Regions from separate parts of the Arthrobacter sp. 01T419 genome, predicted to be linked through region 1. Evidence: riboswitches for the same ligand, from Rfam matches in the RefSeq annotation. Region 1 holds a riboswitch; each other region holds the start of a gene.
What was found. Region 1 has a riboswitch for thiamine pyrophosphate ahead of thiO (glycine oxidase ThiO). Riboswitches for the same ligand answer to the same signal wherever they lie in the genome.
Positions count from the first base shown of each region.

Region 2: it holds a riboswitch for thiamine pyrophosphate, as region 1 does, so the genes downstream of both, AC1DLO_RS19620 (ECF transporter S component) here and thiO (glycine oxidase ThiO) in region 1, are expected to answer to the same signal.
Region 3: it holds a riboswitch for thiamine pyrophosphate, as region 1 does, so the genes downstream of both, thiC (phosphomethylpyrimidine synthase ThiC) here and thiO (glycine oxidase ThiO) in region 1, are expected to answer to the same signal.
Region 4: it holds a riboswitch for thiamine pyrophosphate, as region 1 does, so the genes downstream of both, AC1DLO_RS15595 (bifunctional hydroxymethylpyrimidine kinase/phosphomethylpyrimidine kinase) here and thiO (glycine oxidase ThiO) in region 1, are expected to answer to the same signal.

Region 1 covers NZ_JBFTQF010000001.1:628,719-630,913, reverse strand. The annotation lists gene AC1DLO_RS02945 (RNB domain-containing ribonuclease) at 1-523, opposite strand, end outside; gene thiE (thiamine phosphate synthase) at 561-1,250, opposite strand; TPP riboswitch at 1,277-1,396, shown strand; gene thiO (glycine oxidase ThiO) at 1,388-2,195, shown strand, end outside.
Region 2 covers NZ_JBFTQF010000017.1:60,325-62,519, forward strand. The annotation lists gene AC1DLO_RS19615 (NUDIX hydrolase) at 1-724, opposite strand, end outside; TPP riboswitch at 919-1,055, shown strand; gene AC1DLO_RS19620 (ECF transporter S component) at 1,131-1,763, shown strand; gene AC1DLO_RS19625 (ABC transporter ATP-binding protein) at 1,763-2,195, shown strand, end outside.
Region 3 covers NZ_JBFTQF010000001.1:18,684-20,878, reverse strand. The annotation lists gene thiC (phosphomethylpyrimidine synthase ThiC) at 1-1,158, opposite strand, end outside; TPP riboswitch at 1,154-1,261, opposite strand; gene AC1DLO_RS00115 (amidohydrolase family protein) at 1,371-2,195, shown strand, end outside.
Region 4 covers NZ_JBFTQF010000010.1:118,475-120,669, reverse strand. The annotation lists gene AC1DLO_RS15595 (bifunctional hydroxymethylpyrimidine kinase/phosphomethylpyrimidine kinase) at 1-1,069, opposite strand, end outside; TPP riboswitch at 1,061-1,157, opposite strand; gene AC1DLO_RS15590 (Rne/Rng family ribonuclease) at 1,318-2,195, opposite strand, start outside.

The sequences.
Region 1 (2,195 bases):
AGTTGAGCTTGGCGCGGCTGCGCACCCTGGCCCGACGCACGGAGACCGTGCGGAACTCCGCGTCGGCGTCGAGCTCGAAGTCCCATACGAACGCGCCGCAGGTCTGGCCAGCCAGCAGGCTTGCCGCGCGCTCGCTGATGATCTCGGGGTGCAGCGGTATACGCCCATCGGGGGCATAGTACGTTTGCCCGCGGTGGCGGGTCTCGGCGTCGAGCGCCCCTCCCGGAGTCACAAAAGAGGGCACGTCGGAGATCGCGTAGAGAACCCGGTAACCATCGCCGGATCGCTCAATGAAAAGGGCTTGGTCGAGGTCCGTGGAAGATGCCGGATCGATCGTGATGAACGGAATGTCCGTGCGGTCCTGCGTCGGCAGCGCATGGCCGGAAACCGCAGCTTCGGCGTCGCGCAGCGCGTCGAGGGGATAGCCAGCGGGCAGCTCAAGCTCAGTTCGAAGCGCCGCGAGCGCCTCTGCGAGCGTGTTCGGCGTTTCACTGACATTCGGGGCTATCCGCTGATGTGACACGAAAGTCAGGGTAACGCCAAAATCCCGTGGAGTCTTGCTAGGCCGCCGCAGCGTCCAGGGCAGCCAGGAGTGCCTGGGCAGCCGCCGTCGGATCCTCTGCGTCAGTGATGGCCCGCACCACGACGATGCGGCTGGCACCGGCTCGCACCACTTCCTCAACGTTGCTCAGATCGATGCCGCCGATCGCAAACCAAGGGAGCACAACGCCGCCCACCGTCTCTTCGTCTGCCTTCTTTACGGCGTTGGCGGCGTACTTCACCAAGTCGAGTCCGACGGCGGAGCGCCCCGGCTTGGTGGGGGTTGCCCATACCGGTCCGACACAGAAGTAGTCCAGTCCGCTGCGGCCAGGCGAAGCGGCGATGGCAGCGTCAATTTGTTCTGGGGTGTGCGTGGAGAGACCGATGATGGTGGGGTCGTGGAGCAGCTTCCGCGCCGAGCGCAGCGGAATGTCCTTCTGGCCGATATGGAACACCGGAGCGCCCGAGAGGGATGCCACGTCCGCTCGGTCGTTGACGGCCCAGAGACGGCCGTGACGGTGCGCCACGGAATGCAGGACCTCCAGCAGCTCCAGTTCCTCGGCCGCCTCAATGGTCTTGTCCCGCAGCTGGATGATGTCCACGCCGCCCTCGAACGCGGCATCGACAAACTGCTCAAAGTCGCCCTGCTGCTTGCGGGCGTCGGTGCATAGGTACAGGCGGGCAGTGGTGTGGACATCATGCTGGGTCATGGAAACAGAGTAGTTCCTCTAAACTGGGCTGGTACCGCGGGAGCTGCGGCGGCAGTCACAATCGCCGCGCGGCTGAGAGGGCTTCAGCGCCGACCGCTTGACCTGATCCGGCTAGTACCGGCGTAGGGAAGGACCCCATGGACGAAGTAAACACTCAACACGAACCCCTGCACGAGCCTCTGCACGCGGATGTGGCGGTGATCGGTGGCGGTGTCATTGGCCTCGGCATTGCGTGGGAAGCCCGGAGATCCGGCCGCTCGGTTGTTCTGATCGATCCCGCACCGGCCAGCGGCGCTACCTTCGCGGCAGCGGGCATGTTGGCGCCCGTCAGCGAACTGCATTACCAGGAAGAGGACCTCCTGGAACTCATGCTCGAATCGTCGGCAATGTGGCCGGACTTCGAACGCAATGTGACCGGCTCAAGTACCCGAAGCAGCACGGGATACCGCACGACGCCGACCCTCGCCGTCGGCGCGGACGCTGCGGACCGCCGGGCGCTCGCCGACCTCCGGGACGTCCAGTTGGCCAACGGCCTGGTGGTGGAATCCGTGCCGGTACGCGAGGCACGGGAGCGCGAGCCTCTGTTGAGCCCGCAAATTTCCTGCGCCTTCCACATCCCAGGCGACCACCAAGTGGATCCGCGCCGGCTTTCAGCCGCGATTCTGGGCGCGCTGGCAGGCCACCAGCCCGGCGATTCCAGTTGGATTCCGGGAGTCGAAGGCGGTTTTGCGGTCCAGGACACTGCGGCTGGCCTCCTGTGGGAGGACGGGCGCGTCGTCGGGGCTTTGCTGGACTCAGGCATCAAAGTGCTCGCCACGGAAACAGTGGTTGCCAACGGGCTGCACGCCGCCCGGTTGAACGGACTGCCGGATGGCCTGTCGCTCCCGTTGCGTCCGGTGTATGGCGACATACTGCGGCTCCGCGTCTCGGACCACCTGCAACCCC
Region 2 (2,195 bases), on a different contig from region 1:
GCACGGGAAAGATGTCACGCTCTTCAGCCAACACAGCCTCCACCGTGCCGAGAGCGAGCAGTTCATCCAGCAGGACCAAGGTGGGCGGCATGAGCTTGAGGGTCCCCGCGGCCTCGGCATCAAGAATTCCGCGGACCGGCATCCATAGTGATGACGATGCCTCCGTAGTCTGGTGCTGTGGCTCGGCCCCGGCTGAAGGGCAGGCAACATAGAAGTACGTGTCGAAGCGCTTGGGCTGGTCCTCCGGAGTGACCCAGTTGGCCCACGGGCGAAGGGTTCCGGCGTCGAGCTTTAGCCCGGCCTCTTCGGACACCTCACGTTGCGCGGCCGCCAGCACCCGGCCGGCGTTATGCCGGGCCGATGCGGGCTCGACGGCGATGCTGCTCCGGTGCCATGCGGCCGCGTGCCGCTCGACGACGTCGTCCGCGAAGTCCCAGCCGGTGCTGTCCACGTTGTCCACTCGGCCGCCGGGGAAAACGACCATGCCCGCGGCGAAATCCATCGTGGACACCCGGTGCTGGACGAAGACTTCCAGGCCGCTCGCGGCACCTTGGGAAGCCACCCGGCCGTCAGGACCGGCGGAAGCGCCAGGGCCGGCCGAAGCGTCAGGGCCGGCCGGACCGTCAGTGCTCCCGGGAAGGGGAGCGTCGCGGACCAGGATCACGCTCGCGGCGAGCCTTGGTTCGGACACCGTGGTGCTGTTCGCTTCGCCTATGCCTGCCAAGACCGCTCCTTTGCCAGCTTGCTGCGATGGATTCTGCTGGATCATTCTCCCAGTTCCGGCGCCCGTCCGCGCCACCGCAGGCCTGCGTGCGCTGAGACCACGAATGATCCAGCAGAATCCTTCGTTTCCGACTTTTGTGACCGTCCCGACAACCCTGCCAAGGTGTAAACTGAACCACGCCCAAAAGGGTGGATTGATAACGACAGGGGAGCGCCGCCGTCGGGCTCGCAGCAATGCGGCACGGAGGACGGGCGCTGAGAGTGCGGACAACCGCAGACCCTCGAACCTGATCCGGCTAGTACCGGCGCAAGGGAGTCGAGTTCTCATAGTGTCCGGAACCGGTGCGGCGGAGGCCGCTCGGAGGCAAGCCGAAACACTTTCCCCTCCTGTTCCTCAGGAGGACAAAATGACTGGTATTTCTGCAAAGCCGGGCATCACCAAGCCCGGTTACAACTGGCGTGTCGTGGACATCGTGGTGGCGGCTTTGATCTCCATCGCCGGCGGCGTGATCTTCTGGGCGTGGGACCAGATGGCTGCTCTCGTCTCGACGCCGATGACCGCCGCATACCCGCCGGTGACCGGCATCATTGCTGGCGGCTGGATGATTCCAGCTGTGCTGGGCATGCTCATTATCCGCAAGCCCGGTGCGGCAATTTTCTGTGAGACCGTCGCCGCCACCAGCGAACTCATCATGGGTTCCCAGTACGGCACCACCGTGTTGATGTCCGGACTCCTCCAGGGACTCGGTGCAGAGCTCATCTTCTTGGCATTCATGTACAAGAAGTTCAACCTGCCTGCGTCCCTGCTGGCCGGTGCCGGTGCGGGCCTGTTCTGCGGCTTGAACGATTCCTTCCTGCCGTGGGGCTGGAACATCGCCTACGAAGCCGTCGACAAGCTCGCTTACATCGCGTTCTGCACGGTTTCCGGTGCCGTCATTGCCGGCGCTCTGGCCTGGATCGCCACCCGCGGCCTGGCCAAAACTGGCGTCCTGAGCGCGTTCGCGTCCCGCAAGGCCGCTTCGGAGCCCGTCTTTTCCTGATGCCCAGTCCTGATTCCGGCACCTCCGCTGTGGTGCGACCCGCCGCAATTTCCGCGCAAGGCTGGGGCTGGCGGCACGCGGGCCGCGCCACGCAGGCCATCCACGCTCTGGACCTGAACATTCGTCCGGGAGAGCGTGTGCTGCTGCTTGGCCCGTCGGGCGCAGGCAAGTCGACGCTCCTGCATGCCCTGGCGGGCGTGCTGGGCGAGGAAGGCGACGACGCCGACGAGACCGGCTCATTGCTGGTGGACGGCGTTTCGCCGAGGGCCCAGCGGGGCCGTGCCGGGCTCATGCAGCAAGATCCCGAGACCCAGGTGGTGCTTTCGCGACTGGGTGACGACGTCGCGTTCGGCGCCGAGAATCTTTGCGTGCCGCGGGAAGAGATCTGGAAGCGCGTTGATGAAGCGCTCGACGACGTCGGGCTGCGGAACA
Region 3 (2,195 bases), 610 kb from region 1:
CACGTCAAACTCCCAGGCCCGCATGGTCAGTTCGGCCAAGGTGTCCAGCTCGGCGAACTGTGCGGCGTCGTTGGCGTCCGCCGTCGCTCCCGGGCGCAGTCCGTCGCCGAGAGAGAAGGCGACGTCGTACTTGGCGAAGATTTCGCAGAGTTCGTCGAAGTGGGTGTACAAGAAGTTTTCCTCGTGGTGGGCCAGGCACCAGCCCGCCATGATGGAGCCGCCGCGGGAAACGATGCCGGTCACGCGGTTGGCGGTGAGCGGCACGTACCGCAGCAGCACGCCGGCGTGGATGGTCATGTAGTCCACACCCTGCTCGCACTGTTCAATGACGGTGTCGCGGAAAATTTCCCACGTGAGTTTGTTGGCTTCGCCGTTGACCTTCTCCAGCGCCTGGTAGATGGGCACGGTGCCGATCGGCACGGGGGAGTTGCGGATGATCCATTCGCGGGTGGTGTGGATGTCGTCGCCCGTGGACAGGTCCATGACCGTGTCTGCGCCCCATTGCGTGGCCCACTGCAGCTTGTCCACTTCTTCGGCGATGGAACTGGTGACGGCCGAGTTGCCGATGTTGGCGTTGATCTTCACCAGGAAGGCCTTGCCGATGATCATCGGCTCGGATTCCGGGTGGTTGATGTTGTTGGGAATGATGGCCCGGCCGGCGGCGACTTCGCTGCGGACCAGTTCAACATCGCAGTTTTCGCGAAGTGCCACGAACTGCATCTCGGGCGTCACCATGCCCTGCTTGGCATAGTGCATCTGGGTGACAGTCTTGCCTTCGACGGCGCGGCGGGGCACCGGCTGTGCGCCCTTCCACTCCGCGGAGGCGGCGCCGCGGCGCACGGCCGACTTGCCGTCGTCGAGCAGGTTCCGTTCACGTCCGCTATATGCCTCGGTGTCGCCGCGCGCTTCGATCCACTCGCTGCGGAACGGCTCAAGGCCGACCACCGGATCACTCCCGGGCCCCGCGGTACGGTACACCTGGAAGGGCGCATTCGCCTCGCCGTTGGGGGACGGTTCCAGGGCGATTTCCGTGACCGGTACCCGGATTCCCGCCTCGGCATCCTCCAGGAACGCGAGGGAATGCGACTTGAGGGATTGGGTCACTTCCTGCGCTGATCCGTTTTGGGTAGGGCTCAGCTGTGTTTCTTTGGTACTCAAAGGATTACTCACTTCCTTCGCCGGCATTACCCGGACAGGTTCAACGGTCGCAGGCTGCATCAGCCCGATCTCAGCCCTTGCAAGGGCCCCCGTGTGGTCGTAGACGAAGCTACCACAGCCGTTGGTACCTACGACAGATGTGACTTAGGACAGATGTGACCCAGGACAGATGTGACCGAGCAGGCGATCGCGCCGGAGTTTAGTGTGGAAGCATGCCAGAAATCATCGAGTTCAGCGGCACCGTCCTCACAGGGCCCAGGGACGAACGGCGCGGGCTCTGGTCGGTCGACGGACGGCTGACCTTTCTGCGGCCTGCTGCCGCGCCGAGCGTTGTCCTGGACGGATGGGTGCTCCCCGGCCTTGTCGACGCCCACTGCCATGTTGGACTGGGAAAGGGCGGAGCTGTTGACGAGGAGACCGCGCGCCTTCAGGCAATGGCGGACCGGAACGCCGGGACACTTTTGATCCGCGACGCCGGCTCCGCAAGTGACACACGCTGGCTGCAGCGCCGGACGGACATGCCGAGGATCATCCGCGCGGGCCGGCACATCGCCAGGCAGCGCCGGTACATCCCCGGGCTGGCAGAGGAAGTCGAGCCGGAAGATCTGGTGGAGGCCGTACGCAAGCAGGCCCGGTCCGGAGACGGTTGGGTCAAGATCGTAGGAGACTGGATCGACCGCTCGCTCGGGGACTTGGGTCCGTCCTTTCCGGCCGCCAGCGTCAAGGACGCCGTCTCAGCCGCGCACGACGAGGGAGCTCGGGTGACGGCCCATTGCTTCGCCGAAGGAACTATCGACGACATGCTCGACGCCGGCATCGACTGCATCGAGCACGCCACCGGCCTCCTGCCGCATCACATTCCGCGGTTGCTCGACCAGGGGGTGCCGATTGTCCCGACGCTCATCAACATTGCTACCTTCCCGGTCATCGCCAAGCAGGCTGAGACAAAGTTCCCGCGCTACGCCACCCATATGACCGAGCTGTGGGAGCGTCGTTATGAGCGGGTCCGCGAGGCATTCGACGCCGGAGTGCGCGTG
Region 4 (2,195 bases), on a different contig from region 1:
TTTCGCTCGGGGCCAGGGCGCTTGCTCGGGCCAGGACGCGGGAGTAGCCGTTGAGATAGATGGCATCCTGGGCCAAGTAATAGGCAAATTGCCCTTCGCCGAGCGCGCCGGACTGCAGGTCCCGGATGAAGACCAGGCCATAGATGGCCTCGAGCTCCGTTTGGGCGGCGTCCCACATCCTGGCGGCGAAAGCACCCGGCTGGAGGGCGTTCTGGTGCGCATGGAAGTGGTGGATCGGCCCGTTGCCGTTCCCCACTTCCAGCACTCCGGACTGGGTCAGCGCCTCCTGGAGCCAGGGCTTCACAACGTGCAGGGCCGACTCCCAATCGCCAAGCCGCGCCTTGGCCGTCGCCATCGCCGAGGACAGCGAACATCCTGTGCCATGGCTGTTGCGGGTCTCCACCCTGGGGCCGGCAAATTCCACTACGTCCTGGCTGAGGAGTCCTCCGGTGTTGACCAGCGCGTCCGGGCAGCTGGTTCCCTGCAGATGGCCGCCCTTCACCAAAACGGTGTTTCCGCAGGCTGCGGCCAAGCGCTTGCCCTGCTCCAGCGCCGATGCCCAGTCAGTGGCCTCAGGTTCGCCGAGCAGCACGGCCAATTCGGGAAGGTTGGGGGTAATCAAGTCAGCGAGGGGCAGGAGTTCCCGCAACGCGGTTTCAGCTGACTCCGCCAGGAGCCGGTCGCCGCTCGTGGCAATCATCACCGGGTCCAAAACCACGATGGCGGGGCGAACCTCGCCGAGCCAGCGGCGGACCTCGTCGATGACCGCGGCGTCGCCGAGCATGCCGATTTTGACGGCGTCGACAGCGATGTCCTCGCTGATGGCGTCCAGCTGCTGGCGTAGGAACTCCACGGGAGGCACGTGAACGGCAGTGACTCCCTGCGTGTTCTGTACCGTGAGCGCCGTGATGACCGCCATGCCGTAGCCGCCGTTGGCTGCGATGCTCTTCAGATCGGCTTGGATCCCGGCACCGCCCGAAGGATCGGAACCGGCAATGCTGAGGACCCTGGGAACGGCGCGGCGGACGGTATTGAGCGGGTAGACAGCTGAATGCGCTGGAACAGTCATGCGAGACATCCCTTCGCCGGTGCTAACCGGACAGGTTCAACGGGTCTGGTCTCAGCCGGCTTGGTGCGCGGCACCCCGTGTCAGTCCCCTAGCTTAACCCGGATCACTCCTGCACTAGTGAAATGGACCGGTCATAATGTCTGGCGAAATCGATTACTGGACCGGAGGCTTCAGCGGTCCGGGAACGCCGAAGCCCCGGCACCTTCCATTGGAGTAGAAGGTGCCGGGGCTTCGGACAGGGACTGTTTCTAGAGCTCGGACTTGGGGACGCCGACACCGAGGATGATCGGCTCGGCTGCTGTAGTCGTTTTGGCTGGGGCAGCGGCTGGCGCCTTAGCCTCGTGCGCAGTTCCACCCGAGGCAGCCGCGGCGACCTCGTGGTGCTCCACGTTGGTGGCGTTGGCAGCACCCTGTGCCCGGCTGGCACTACGGTTGCGCCGGCCACGGCGCCCGCGCGTTCCGGACTCCGGGGATTCCCCGGCTTCCCCGGCGGACAGCCCTGCCGGAGATTCCTGGGTTCCCGTCGCCTTCGCCTCGGTATCAGGAGCCTCGCCGAGGCCCGCAAACGCCTGTGCCAACAGATCCAGGCTCATGGCAGGCGCCCCATTCGCCGGCTCTTCGTGGTGAACGAAGGGCAACGCGACCTCTTCGCCGCCGAACCGCAGCACCGGCTTAGAGCGCTCCTCAGTAACTGAACCGGAGGCCTCCTTGGCGACAGCTGCGATCACGGGAGCCTGAACGGGAGCTGCCTCGGCCGCGGGGGCAGCTCCGGCCTCGGGCGTGCCTGCCAACGATTCCGCGGCGTGGTGGAGCTCGTCGTCGTGCAAGTGGGCGGCGTGGGCCGCGGCGGCGATGGTGGCAAGTGCTGCGCGGGTGGCTGCCTGGCGGCTTGGATCAGTGGATTCCACGGTGTGGACCGGCACAGGAGGGGTGATCGGGAGCTCAGTGGTCCCTTGCCCCGCGCCCCTGCCACGGCGGCGCTTGCGCTGCTCCGGACGGGTGGCCGGCTGTGATTCGGTACGCGGGTGGTGATGCTCGGCGGCCACAACGTTGGCCCGACGGTGCTCCACTGGCTCGTCATGGGTGACGATTCCGCGTCCCGCACACGTTTCGCACTGCTCGCCGA